DNA from 4 places in the Rhizobium sp. R86522 genome. Region 3 is predicted to be linked to each of the others. Evidence: riboswitches for the same ligand, from Rfam matches in the RefSeq annotation. Region 3 holds a riboswitch; each other region holds the start of a gene.

Region 1 (3,202 bases), 1.1 Mb from region 3:
GCTCGATGATGAAGCCGAGCTGGAAGTTCGGCATGTCGCGGGCCTTGGCCTCCAGCTCCCAGCGGAAGATGATGTCATCAGGCGAGCGCGCGCAGTTGAGGAAAGTGATGTCGCTGTCTGGCGCGCGGTCGCTGAGGTCGCGCGTCATCGACATCATCGGCGTCACACCGGAGCCGGCGGAAACGAAAAGGTATTTCTTGCCAGGGTGCTTGGCATAGGAGAAGTCGCCGAGCGGGCCGAAGGCCTTAAGCGCCATGCCGGGCTTCAGGTTGTCGAACATCCAGCGGGTGCCAATCGAGTCCTTCTGCGCCTTGACCGTCACGGCGACCGTATAGGGCCGCGAGGGGCTGGAGGAGAGCGTGTAGGTGCGCATCACCGGCTCTGGCCCGACGGGGATCTCGAGCGTGACGAACTGGCCGGGCAGATAACGGAACCAGAGGCCCGGCTTGTTCGGCTTGAAGGTGAAGGTCATCACGTCGGCGGCCTCAGGCGTGACGGCGACGCATTCCAAGAGATGCTCCCGGTCGGACCAGGGGCGCATCTCGTCGACATGGCGATACTGGGTGACGGCGATGTTCATGATCACGCCACCGCAGACAGGCGAGCCTTGTCGCCCTGCAGGCGGCCCGTCATGAAGTTGGAATACCACTCGACGAACTGCATGACGCCACCTTCGTGATCGACGGAATAGGGACCGGGCTCATAGGCCGGGGAACGTATGCCAAACGCGTTTTCCTCGACGATCGAGCGGTCCTGGTCGTTGGTCATGTTCCAGACATGGGTCAGCTCTTCCAAGTCGTAATCAACGCCTTCGACCGCGTCCTTGTTGACCAGCCAGGTGGTGGTGACGGCCGTCTCTTCGGCCGAAAGCGGCAGGACGCGGAAGGAGATCGCGTGGTCCCCGAGGATGTGGTTCCAGGTCGTCGGATAGTGGAAAAGCAGCATGGTGCCGATATGGCTGATCGGCACGTCTGCGGAGAGCGGCTTCTTCACGGCACGCTTGCCAGACATGGTGTAGCTCTCGGCATCCTCGATTAGCGGCATGCGGGCCGTGCGGAACTGGCCCGACGGGTCCATGCTGAAGGCGGACGGCAGGCCGGCGGCTTCGCAGCGCGCCCAGTGCTCGGAGATGAAGGGATCGTCACCCGCACCCTGGACGCCGGTTGCGGTCGGGGCTTCCGGATAGGTGCGGCAGAGCTCCGGATGGTTGCCGGCGCAGTGGTAGCATTCCCGGTTGTTTTCCCAGACGAGCTTCCAGTTACCCTTCTCGATGATCGTGTTCTTGTGGGCGACCTTGGCCTCCCAGAGGCGATGCGGACGCAGATAGGGTTCCAGCGAGGCGCGCATTGGCGCGAAATCGGGGGCTTCGTTGGCGAGGCAGACGAAGATGTAGCCGCCGACGCTTTCGCAATGGACGGTCTTCAGGCCGAATTCGGCCTTGTCGAAAGTCTCACCCATCTGGCGAGCGAAGACGAGCGATCCGTCGAGGTCATAGGTCCAGTTGTGATAGGGGCAGACGAGCTTCGCCGCGGCGCCCTTGTCCTTGGTGCAGACGCGGTGGCCGCGATGGCGACAGGTGTTGTGGAAGGCGCGGATGACCTGATCCTTGCCGCGGACGATGACGACAGGGTAATCGCCGATCTGGGCGGTGAAATAGTTGCCGGCGCGTGGGATCTCGCAGTCATGGCCGATGAACAGCCAATCGCGATACCAGATCTGCTCCATGTCGAGCTTGAAATAGTCCTGGTCGATGTAAAATGGCTGTTCGAGCGAGAAACCCTCGCGGCGGTTCTTCAGCTGGCGCAGCACGTTGGCCTGCAGATCCATGTCGTCCTCGTGTTTCAAAAACTCGGGGGAGATGAGAGCGCAGCCTGCCGTCGCCCTGGGAAGGCGGTGTGCATGGCTATCTCTGGTCGCCCTCCGCAACCTCAAATGTCCGTCTGCCAAGGCTGGTTTCCGGGCTCAGGAGTGGTCCATTTGCGGACCGCGTCGGCGCCTTCCCAGGGTTACCCCCAGTGGCCTTCTGCCAAAACGCATTCTCCACCACCGTTGCGGGGGCAGCGCCGGATTTTGACCGGCTTCCCGATTTCCTACCCTCCCTAGCAGGGCAGCACCTCGAGCTTGCCTGCATCTAATCACAGGCCGCGGGCCTCCGCTGCATTGCAGAACGACACGGCCCAAATCGTTTGCGACATCCCACAGACGACGACTAAGGGTGGCAAGGTCGGGAATTTCCCATTGTTTTCCGGGAGGTGCGGCGGCGGCGTTTCTCTGGCCGCTGAAATCATGGCGCAAACGGGCGATTTAAGGCAGTTGCATGGAACTGCACTGCGGCAAGCCTCGCGAAACCTCGCTGATGTAGAATACCATCAAATCATGATTAACCATGCTGCGTTAAGCTCAAGCAATCAGTCCGGGTACCGTCAGAGCGTCAAGATGCAGAAACTCAGATACTACGCGGCTCCCAAAGCGGAAACGCAAACGCCGCCCTCGTCAAAGGCAGTCCATACCGAGTTCCTGAGAACCGGTCGGATCTCGCGCAGCCGCGAGGACTGGCTGCCGGACGAGCGCCGGTATCTTTCCTATGAGGAAGTTGCGGCGCGGACCGGGCGGCGGCTGGAGCGGGCGGCCGAGACGACGCATGAGCGCATCAACGGCTTTCACCGTTCGATCAAGTTCCCCAAAGTCATCTTCCACCGCACACTGAACAACAGCCCACATCTGGGCTACTGTCACGTGACGGCGGCGCGCACGAATTTCGCGCAGTATGCCGATGTCAAATGGGCCTTCTACATCGCCAATTTCTTTGCCGAACTCGGTGGGGAAGAGGTGTTCTTCGAGCAGATCAAGCAGAATTACGGACGGATGTATTTCGCCGTGGCGATCAAGCCGGAGGCGGAGGCCAAGGCGATGACCATCGACCGTTCGTTCCGCAACAACGGACTTTTATTCCAGACAGTGGATCCGAAAGAGGCGCTGCGGAACGTACTGATGCTCGGCGCACGAGACGCCGAGCTCAGGAAGATCATCGCAAAACTTTGAAAGTGGACTTCGACGCTCAGGCGCCGAAACCACCCACCGGCTTCTTCTTGTAGAGCAGCCAATCCTTCGACACATAGTCGCTTGCACCGTAGATCGTCACGGTGTCGCCGCCGGCTGCCTTGGAGGTGGCGAGCGCCTTTTCGGCGAAGTTGGTGAAGTC
Region 2 (3,202 bases), 2.0 Mb from region 3:
CAGGACGAGCGAGGGCACTTCGCCGTTCTTCGCCTCGATCATCGAAGGCTTACGGCTGGTGCGGCCCGTGACTTCCGCGCGCACGGCAGCGATACCGGCAGCGTCCAGGAGGTCGGCCTTGTTGAGGACGATGAGGTCGGCGCAGGTCAGCTGATCCTCGAAGAGTTCTTCGATCGGGCTTTCGTGATCGAGATTGTCGTCCTCGGCGCGCTGGGCGGCGACCGCGTCATGGTCGTCGGCAAAACGGCCAGCGGCGACGGCGGCACTATCGACCACGGTCACGACGCCATCGACGGTCACACGCGTGCGGATATCCGGCCAGTTGAAGGCAGCGACCAGCGGCTGCGGCAGCGCCAGACCCGAGGTCTCGATGACGATATGGTCAGGCTTCACGTCGCGCTCAAGCAGCTTCAGCATGGTCGGTACGAAGTCGTCGGCGACCGTGCAGCAGATGCAGCCATTGGTGAGTTCGATGATGTCATCTTCGGTGCAATTGTCGGCGCCGCAGCCCTTCAAGACATCACCGTCGACGCCGAGGTCGCCGAATTCGTTGATGATCAGCGCGATCTTCTTGCCGCCGGCATTCATCAGCATGTTACGGATGATGGTGGTCTTGCCTGCCCCCAAAAAGCCGGTGATGACGGTGGCGGGGATCTTTTGCTGCAACATGGTTCAACCCTTCATTTTCAACGGCAAACCCGCCGCGATAAAATAGACTTCAGCCGCCTCGGCGGCGATGGCTTGGTGGAGACGGCCGGCATGGTCGCGGAAGGCGCGGGCCATCTTGTTTTCGGGCACGATGCCGAGGCCGACTTCATTGGAGACGAAGATGACGGTGGCGTGGAGTTCTCCGAGGATTGCAGCGAGTTCGGCGCCATCCGCGTCGACGTCACGGCCTTCTTCCATCATCAGATTGGTGACCCAGAGCGTCAGGCAGTCGACGAGGATCACCCGCTCGGGCTTGTCGAGCGTCTTCAGTGCACCGACGAGATCCAGCGGCTCCTCATGCGTCGTCCAGCCGTCATCGGCACGGTCGGCCTTGTGGGTCTCGATGCGGGCGCGCATCTCGTCGTCCCAGGCGCGGCCCGTGGCCAGATAAACGCGATCTAGGCCGGTGTTGCGCGCCGTTGTTTCGGCGAAACGCGACTTGCCCGAGCGCGCACCGCCGAGAACGAGGATGGATGGGGAATTGGATGCGGTCATGGTGCGCCATGACCTTCGACCGCGCGCAGACGGCCAGCGGTGCATGCCTTCAGCATGCACAAGAAAACAATCGATGCCGCGTCCGCGCATGCGGACCGGCACCGGCGGGGCGCAAAGGACCCGCGGATGCAGAACGTCGCCACGACAACCTCCGTGCTGGCAACGGGGAGACCTCCCCAGTGTGGGCACCATGCCCGTGGATGGCAGGTCTCCTGGCTCGCAGGTCGTGATCCTCGAAAGGACCGTCGGGTTCTCCTCGCCTTCCCAGGGTTTGCGGCAACACGAAAGAGCGGACGATTCGTAGAAAAAGAGGCGTCCTGCCCCGGCTGATCGCGTTGCCACCCCAGTGGCTTTTCCGTCCTGCCGTTCTGGCGAGCCGGTCGCACCCTGCGACCCGTCACTCGTTCAACGACAAAGCGGATGGAGAACCCTCGCTGCAATACAGTCGCGGGGTCGGCTGCGTTCGGCGTGCCCGGTTGGGGTCCACGCCTTCGCATTCCCTTTTGCTCTCCGGACAACATCTCTGCCGTTCGGAAACCATCCATCATGAGGATTAGGCCGAGGTCGAAGCCGAGTCAATCACAGCTGCGGCGCAGAGCTGCGTCATTGCGCCCGAGGGCCGATCAAGGGCTCGTGGAGCAGTCCGGCGTGACGGCGGGGTCGCAATCCGGCCGCAGGCGAATGGCACCCACGGCTCCCTGTTCGACCGGCGTGCCCTGGCCGATGTCGGCAGCGCGACGCGCAGGCTGGGCCGGGGCTGCGGGCCGAGGTGTCTGCACGTCGGCGACCGGCGGCGCGGCCATTTCGCGCGGTGGCGGAGGAACAGCCGTCTCCGGCACAGCCATAACGGACGAGTTTTGCGGCGCCGCCTGCCGCACCACCGGGGCGGCGCGTGGCGATTCCACCCGAGCATTCGGCACGATCACCGGCGGTGGCTCCGAAGCGAGCCGCGTTGATATGGTTCGCGGCTGCTGGGCCTTGCGGACACGCGGCGTGGTCAGCGAGAAGGCAAAGCGGATGCGGGCCGCGAGTTCTTCGGCAAGCGCCTGACGGGCCCAGCGCGGGTCGTCGGTCGGGCCGTTCACCCTGAAGCTTCCCTTGGCGACCGGCTCGCCGGTTTCGACCGAAACAGCAGTCACGGTAAAGTCAGCCTGAGCGAGGCGGCGACGGGCGCCCTCCCCAAATCCAAGGCGATCGATTTTGACCAGAAGCACGACGCGCTCGGCACCCGCGGGCGGGCGCGTCGCCGCAATCGCGGCAGAGACGCGGCGATCGACGCTTTCAATGAGGTCGAGCGGGATGCGTGCATCGGCCATGACCGTCACGTTGCGGACGTAGTAAACCAACGGACGGTCAATGCTGCGCCCGAAAAAGACGGAGCAGGAAGCGAGCAGCAGGGCGAAGCCCATGGCGACGGCGATGCGAAGGCTGCGAGCGAACATAAGGACCCCGGACAGGTGATTCTGAACCTGCCCGAGAATTCGCCATTTATGGTTAGTGTAGAGTTAACTTGCTGCCTGAAGGACCGCGAAGAGTGACGCTGCCGATGCGAACTCGCCGTAACGGGCCTCACGACGCGCTTCGGCCTCGGCATCGGAACCCCAATGCTCGATCGTCCAGTCCTCGTCGAGATGGGCAAGCGACCAGACATCGTCCAGATCGAAGGCACCCTCGGCAAAGGCAAGTGTCAGCACAGCCGAACCCGTCAGCGTCGTCACCACGTTGAGGCAGGAGATCTGGAAGGGATCGCGGTAGCGCTCCAGCGCCCGAGCGTAGGCGCCGATTGCCTCCTGTGGCTGTTCCTGATGCATCACGCCTTCGACAAGGATGAAGCGCGCGCCGTGCGCAGTCGATATCCAAGCAAGCAAAGGATCCCAGCGAGCCGACTGACGGTCGATCAGTTCCTTCGGTCCGTCAGCGCGGTAGCAGAGCAGATCGGTGCCGGCGAAACGGACGATCTCGTGGAACACGTCGTCCAGGCTGTTCGAAACGGCATCGA
Region 3 (3,202 bases):
AGGTTGTCCCGGAACAATTCGCGCAGACAGTGAGGTGATGATGGAAGAACGATCCAGTATCGGGAGCCGGCCGCGCATCGTGATCGTCGGCGCAGGTTTTGGAGGCCTTGCCTGCGCAAAGGCTCTGGCAGACGCAGAAGTCGACGTGACCGTGATCGACCGGCGCAATCACAATCTGTTTCAGCCATTGCTCTATCAGGTCGCGACGGCAGCGCTTTCGCCTGCGGATATCTCCGAGCCGATCCGCCGTACATTGGGACGATCGGACAACATCCACGTGCTGATGGGAGAGGTGGTGTCGATCGATACGGACGCCCGCGCAGTCTCTCTCGCCGATGGCGCAGCGATCTCCTACGACCGCCTCGTTCTCGCGACCGGCTCGCAGTACAATTATTTCGGCCATCAGGACTGGCAGAAACATGCACCGGGGCTGAAATCGATTCACGAAGCCCGCCAGATTCGTCACCGCCTCCTGCTCGCCTTCGAGCAGGCCGAGCGAAGCCAGGATGAGGCAGAGAAGCGCCGCCTGTTGACCAGCGTCGTCATCGGTGGCGGCCCGACCGGCGTCGAAATGGCCGGCGCCATTTCAGAACTCGGTCGATTCATGATTGATCGTGATTTCCGTAGCCTGCGACCAGAGCAACTTCACGTCGTCCTCGTCGAGGCCGGTCCGCGTATTCTGGCAACCTTCCCCGAAAATCTCTCGACCTATGCGGCCGACTATCTGCGCGACATCGGCGTGGATATCAGGCTGAACACGCCTGTCGAAGACGTGACTGCCGAGGGCGTTAAGGTCAAGGATGCTTTCCTGCCGGCGAGCTGCATCGTCTGGGGAGCCGGGGTCAAAGCATCGCCGGCCGCGGAATGGCTTGGCCTTTCGCCGGGCCCGGGCGGGCGCCTGCCGGTGGTGCGCGACCTCTCGGTTGATGGCATGGACGGGGTCTACGCCATCGGCGATACCGCGCTGGCTTTGGGAGAAAATGGCGAAGCATTGCCCGCGCTCGCACAGGTGGCCAAACAGCAGGGGACGTTCCTCGGCAAAGCGCTCAAGGCCAACCTCCTGAAAGGAGCGGCTGTGCCAGACTTCCGTTTCCGCAATCGCGGCAACACGGCGGTCATCGGAAGAAACGCAGCCATCTTCGATTTCGGCTCCTGGCAGCTCAAGGGCCGTCTCGCCTGGCTGCTCTGGGCCATCGTCCATGTCTATTTGCTGGTCAATTTCGAGAAACGCCTGCTTGTCAGTGTTCAGTGGATCTGGCGCTACACCACCCGGCAGAGAGGCGCGCGTCTGATCGATGAGAACTTCGTTGCCCCTGAGAGGTAATGACCTCCGTTGAGAATCTGAGGGCGGATGCGCTTTGAAGGTGGACAACCCGGATTCGGATCTATAGACGTAACGATATTACATAACGAAAAGATCCAGGCTTGACCGCCAGGGGCTGCAGGTCCTATGCAAGCAGTGACGGTTCCCCGCCGGATGACTCCGAGGGGATTAATAGGGAACACGGTGAGGACGACCCAATAGGGACCAAGACCGTGGCTGCCCCCGCAACTGTAAGCGGATTGCTGTCCATTCTCGCGGCGTGAAAGCGCCGGGCCACTGCGGGTCACCGTGGGAAGGCAAATGGAAAGCGCATATCCGCGAGCCAGGAGACCTGCCGTTAAGTGAAGAAAACGAAGCGGACGGGGTGTTCCGATGGATACGAACTGGCTTTTGCGCTGCGCCGTCTGGCGCGCCGACCACATGCCATTTTGCCTCCGGAGAAATCCTGCGGAGGACTGGCATGCATTTCCTTCCAGATCATGAAGCGCAGGGACGGGCGATCGGCCTTGGCCATGGCGTAACGCTCGGCGTTTCGTCGTTCGAGGGGGCACGCCCATGAGCTGTACCAGCAAGGGCTGCCCGATCCGGGTCACCGATATCGGCTGGGGACCGAAGCCATCCCAGTATTTGGTCCGAGGCGTTTCCTTCTCCCTCGATGCCGGCGACCGGCTGGCAATCGTCGGGCCGAACGGGGCTGGCAAGACCACGCTTCTTCGCTGCCTGTATCGCGGTGTTAGCCCGCTGGAGGGGCGCGTCGAGGTCGACGGCCAGGATATCTGGCAGATGAGTGCCCGCCAGCTTGCCCGTCGGGTGGCGGTCGTTCTGCAGGAAATGCCGGGCGACTTCCCGTTCACCGTCCGCGACGTAGTGATGATGGGGCGCGTTCCCTGGCGCGAAGGCCTTGCGGGCTGGAGCGAAGAAGACCGGGCCGAAGCAGAGCACGCGCTCGACCATCTCGATCTGCTGCGGCTGGCGAACCGGCAGTTCTCGACCTTGTCAGGAGGTGAGAAGCAGCGTGTCCTGGTGGCGCGTGCGCTGGCGCAGAAGCCTGAAATCCTCATACTCGACGAGCCGACCAACCATCTGGATATCCGCCACCAGCTCGAGATCCTCGATCTGCTCGGCGCTTTAAACCTGACGATCATCACCACGCTGCACGACATTAACCTCGCCGCCGAGTTTGCAACGCATATTGCCCTGATGCATGGCGGCCGGATGAATGCGTTCGGCCCACCGGAAGCTGTTCTGACCGAACAGGCCCTGTCCGGAACCTTCGGTGTCCTCGCCGCCCGTCAACAGGCGGAGGGCGCTCGATCCCATCGTTTTTCCTTTTCCCTTGCCTTGACCTGATTTTGAAAGGATCCGCCAACATGGCTTCCCGTCTTCTATTGTCTGCCACGCTCTTTGCTTCGGTCTTCTCCGCCTCCTCGGCATTTGCCTATCCTGTCACGGTCAAGAGCTGCGATCGCGAGGTCACGTTTGACGCACCTCCGGCGCGCGCGGTCTCCAACGACGTCAACCTGACCGAGATGATGCTGGCCTTGAAGCTGCAGGACCGCATGGTCGGCTACACCGGGATCTCCGGCTGGAAGACGCTGGATGCGGGGCTTCGGGAAGGCGTGAAGGAAATGCCGGAGCTTTCGCCGAAATACCCGACCAAGGAAGTGCTGCTGAACGCCGATGCCGATTTCTATTTTGCCGGCTGGAACTACGGCATGAAGGTCGGCGGCGAGGTGACGCCCGAAACGCTCGAGCCCTTCAAGATCAAGGTCTATGAACTCACCGAATCCTGCATCCATATCATGGCGAAGAACAAGCCGACGATGGACGACATGTTCATCGACCTGCTGAACCTCGGCAAGATCTTCGACGTCGAGG
Region 4 (3,202 bases), 2.5 Mb from region 3:
CGCCCCCGCCGATGAGCATGATGCCCAGCGGCAATGTCCGCACGCTGTGTGTGCGCACCTGCGATGGCGGTTTCTTCCCGATCTCGTCACAGACCTCGGCAATGAACTTCGGCCGCGATGCGGCGCAATGCCAGCAGATGTGTCCGGGCACGGAAACGGAGCTGTTTTTCCACGCGCCGGAGCGCAGCGAGACCGTGGACATGATCTCGGCAGTCAGCGGCCGCCCCTATCGCGATCTGCCCAATGCCTTCCTCTACCGCAACCGACGCAGCGACGCGGAACCCGCCTGCGCCTGCAACCTGCAGCAATACTACCAGCGCATGACGCCGCGTCCGGCCGTACCGGACTACCAGTCGTCCTTCATCGAAGTTGCACCGGGAAAACGGGAGGCTGCGTCAGCGACGGTGCCTGCCACGGAGCGCGTGCTGGATGAGGCCAGCCTCAACGTACGCCGCGTCGGCCCGGCCTTCCTCCCCTCCGACAAGGGCACGATCGACCTCAGGAACCCGGCGACGTCAGGTCCACAGCCGCTGCAGGAGTGATCGGCCGCTCCGCGATCTGCCCCCAGCTTTCCTCGAAGATCAAATCGTCGAGCGGCAATCGCTTGCGCCATCCCTTCACCTCGAGCTCCGGCGTCGCATAGAGTTCGTCGACATAGCCAAGGCAAAGATAACCGATGATCTGGATCCGCTCCGGGATCCCAAGGAGCGCCTTCACCTCGGCCTCGTGGAAGATGCTGACCCATCCAAGCCCGACCCCTTCCGCACGTGCTGCGAGCCAGAGATTCTGGATGGCGCAGACAGTCGAGAAGGCGTCCATCCTGACATCATGGGTGCGTCCGAGCACGACGGGTCCCGCACGATCGGGATCACAGGTGACGCAGATATTGAGCGGCGCCTTGCGGATGCCTTCCAGTTTCAGGGATCGATAGACGTCCCGCTGCTCAACCGGAAACATGGCCTCCGCCTCCTCGTTCGCCCGCAGAAACGCCTGCCAGATGGCCTCGCGCTTTCGAGCAGAGCGGATCAGCAGGAAACTCCAGGGCTGCATGAAGCCCACGGAGGGGGCGGCATGCGCCGCTTCGAGCAATCGCCGCACCAGATCATCCGGCAGCGGATCAGAGCGAAACTGGTCGCGGACGTCGCGTCGCGTGTGAATGGCTCGGTAGACGGCCTGTTTGTCCTGGTCGGCGAAGGGCGCCGTCCGGACGAGGAACTCGTTCGGTCTGTCGTGCATCGTAATCCCCACAATGCGCAACCACCCGCCGTCCACGCGGGAAAGGTCTATCTCGCCAGGCCGGTCTTCTGACTGGGCATCATCCAGGATGCGCGCCTTCCCGGATTGCTCCAGTGGCCGGGTTTCCCCTCGCGCATCATGTCCGCCTCACAGCGTTGGGCACGTGCCGGATTTTCGCCGGCTTCCCGATTCTCTCACCTAACGGCAAGCACCTGACGTCGGATCAATACCGCAAGAACCAGCCGCAGGACAGAGTGGAATGCGACAGGCTCAAGCCTCGACCGGGAAGTAGCGGACAAAGGCGAAAGCCGATCCGTCCGGCGCCCAGTTCGGCACATTGATCGAGCCCTGACCGCCGAAGAACTCGATGAGTGTTTCGACATTGCCGCCATCGGCGTCCATCAGCCGAAGTCGCACCTGCTTGTCGCGCGGATGACCTTCGACATCGGCATCGTAGGAGAGGAAGAGTATCTTCTTCCCATCCGGAGAGGGATGCGGGAACCAGTCACCATAACCGTCTGAGGTCAGCTGCTGCAGGTCGCTGCCATCGCTGCGCATGCGCCAGATCTGCATGGTGCCGGTACGGCTGGAGTTGAAATAGATCCACTGTCCATCAGGCGTGTAATCAGGGCCATCATTGTGCCCTTCGCCGTTCGTCAGCCGCCGCTCGGCCCCGCCCTTGGTCGAGATGGTATAGATATCGAAGGCGCCGTTGCGCTCGCCGCAATAGGCAAGCTCCTTACCGTCCGGCGACCAGCCGTGCCAGTAGGACGGCATTTTGTCGGTGACTTGGCGCGGCTCGTCGTCACCATCACCCAGCAGATAGATGCAGGACTTGCCGAAAAGCGTATGATCGGAAAACGCGATCGAGGCGCCATCGGGCGAGATCCCATGATCGTTGTTGAGCCGCACGGCAAAACCCGTGTCGATCAGCTCCGGTTCGGGATCGTCTTCGTCGAGCGGCAACGCATAAAGAAGACCATCGCCGTTGATGACCAGAAACTCGCCATCGCGCGACCAGTTGGGCGCCTCGACGAGGTCATCCGTCTGCCAGACGACCTCGCATTCACGGGTCGTCATATCGTAGATCTCGACCGAACTGCGCATCATGGTCTCCTTGGAAAAGTCAGTCTGCGGTCGAGCGATTTTCCATCGCCTGGCGCAGTTTGGCGAAGATCGCCCGGCCCGTCTGCTCAACATGAGCACTGCGCCATTCGGTGTAGAAACCCCAGATCAGGCTGACGTTCAGCGTGAGGAACCCGATGCCGAGCATCTTGTAGCTCCCGTCCCACAGGCCGTAGCAGCCAATCGCGATCGAGGGCAGGAAATAGGCGGCGCCCGAGAGCGTCCGGTACAGCCCGCTATCCTGATTGTCATGCGCTCCGACAGCAAAGATATAGCTGCGCTCCTCCGCCGTGAAATCAGGCAAAGCAGCCAAGGCATCGATATCCTCTATCGACACGCTCAGCGATCCCGGAACCGGTTCGTGATCGGATAGCGGCGATCACGTCCGAAGTTCTTCTTTGTGATCTTCACGCCCGGCGCCGACTGGCGACGCTTGTATTCGGCGAGATAGAGCAGATGCTCGACCCGGTGAACGGTCGCAATGTCATGGCCGCGCGCGACGATCTCATCGACACCCATCTCTTTTTCGACGAGGCATTCGAGAATGTCGTCAAGCACCGGATAGGGCGGCAGGGAGTCCTGGTCGGTCTGGTTCGGGCGCAGTTCCGCAGACGGCGCCTTCGACAGGATATTGGCAGGGATCACCTCGCCGGACGGACCAAGCGCACCGGGCGGCACGTTTTCGTTGCGCCAGGCCGAGAGCGCATAGACCTGCATCTTGTAGAGGTCCTTGATCGGATTGAAGCCGCCATTCATGTCGCCGTAGAGCGTGGCATAACCCACCGACATCTCGGACTTGTTGCCGGTCGTCACCACCATCGAGCCGAACTTGTTGGAGATC

What was found. A riboswitch is a leader RNA that binds a small molecule or an ion and turns the genes downstream of it on or off. The one in region 3 is predicted to bind cobalamin.
Region 1: it holds a riboswitch for cobalamin, as region 3 does, so the genes downstream of both, SJY08_RS13135 (aromatic ring-hydroxylating dioxygenase subunit alpha) here and SJY08_RS18440 (ABC transporter ATP-binding protein) in region 3, are expected to answer to the same signal.
Region 2: it holds a riboswitch for cobalamin, as region 3 does, so the genes downstream of both, cobU (bifunctional adenosylcobinamide kinase/adenosylcobinamide-phosphate guanylyltransferase) here and SJY08_RS18440 (ABC transporter ATP-binding protein) in region 3, are expected to answer to the same signal.
Region 4: it holds a riboswitch for cobalamin, as region 3 does, so the genes downstream of both, bluB (5,6-dimethylbenzimidazole synthase) here and SJY08_RS18440 (ABC transporter ATP-binding protein) in region 3, are expected to answer to the same signal.

Annotation. Positions count from the first base shown of each region.
Region 1 covers NZ_JAXHBX010000001.1:2,682,259-2,685,460, forward strand. The annotation lists gene SJY08_RS13130 (2Fe-2S iron-sulfur cluster-binding protein) at 1-580, opposite strand, end outside; gene SJY08_RS13135 (aromatic ring-hydroxylating dioxygenase subunit alpha) at 583-1,827, opposite strand; cobalamin riboswitch at 1,930-2,133, opposite strand; gene SJY08_RS13140 (DUF6656 family protein) at 2,437-3,042, shown strand; gene SJY08_RS13145 (GGDEF domain-containing protein) at 3,059-3,202, opposite strand, start outside.
Region 2 covers NZ_JAXHBX010000001.1:1,777,591-1,780,792, forward strand. The annotation lists gene cobW (cobalamin biosynthesis protein CobW) at 1-669, opposite strand, end outside; gene cobU (bifunctional adenosylcobinamide kinase/adenosylcobinamide-phosphate guanylyltransferase) at 673-1,203, opposite strand; cobalamin riboswitch at 1,388-1,760, opposite strand; gene SJY08_RS08485 (hypothetical protein) at 1,827-2,645, opposite strand; gene SJY08_RS08490 (ATP12 family chaperone protein) at 2,709-3,202, opposite strand, start outside.
Region 3 covers NZ_JAXHBX010000001.1:3,798,175-3,801,376, reverse strand. The annotation lists gene SJY08_RS18445 (NAD(P)/FAD-dependent oxidoreductase) at 41-1,324, shown strand; cobalamin riboswitch at 1,447-1,678, shown strand; gene SJY08_RS18440 (ABC transporter ATP-binding protein) at 1,880-2,674, shown strand; gene SJY08_RS18435 (ABC transporter substrate-binding protein) at 2,695-3,202, shown strand, end outside.
Region 4 covers NZ_JAXHBX010000001.1:1,321,864-1,325,065, reverse strand. The annotation lists gene SJY08_RS06295 (DUF2865 domain-containing protein) at 1-542, shown strand, start outside; gene bluB (5,6-dimethylbenzimidazole synthase) at 499-1,236, opposite strand; cobalamin riboswitch at 1,277-1,467, opposite strand; gene SJY08_RS06285 (hypothetical protein) at 1,507-2,343, opposite strand; gene SJY08_RS06280 (hypothetical protein) at 2,363-2,674, opposite strand; gene SJY08_RS06275 (NAD+ synthase) at 2,701-3,202, opposite strand, start outside.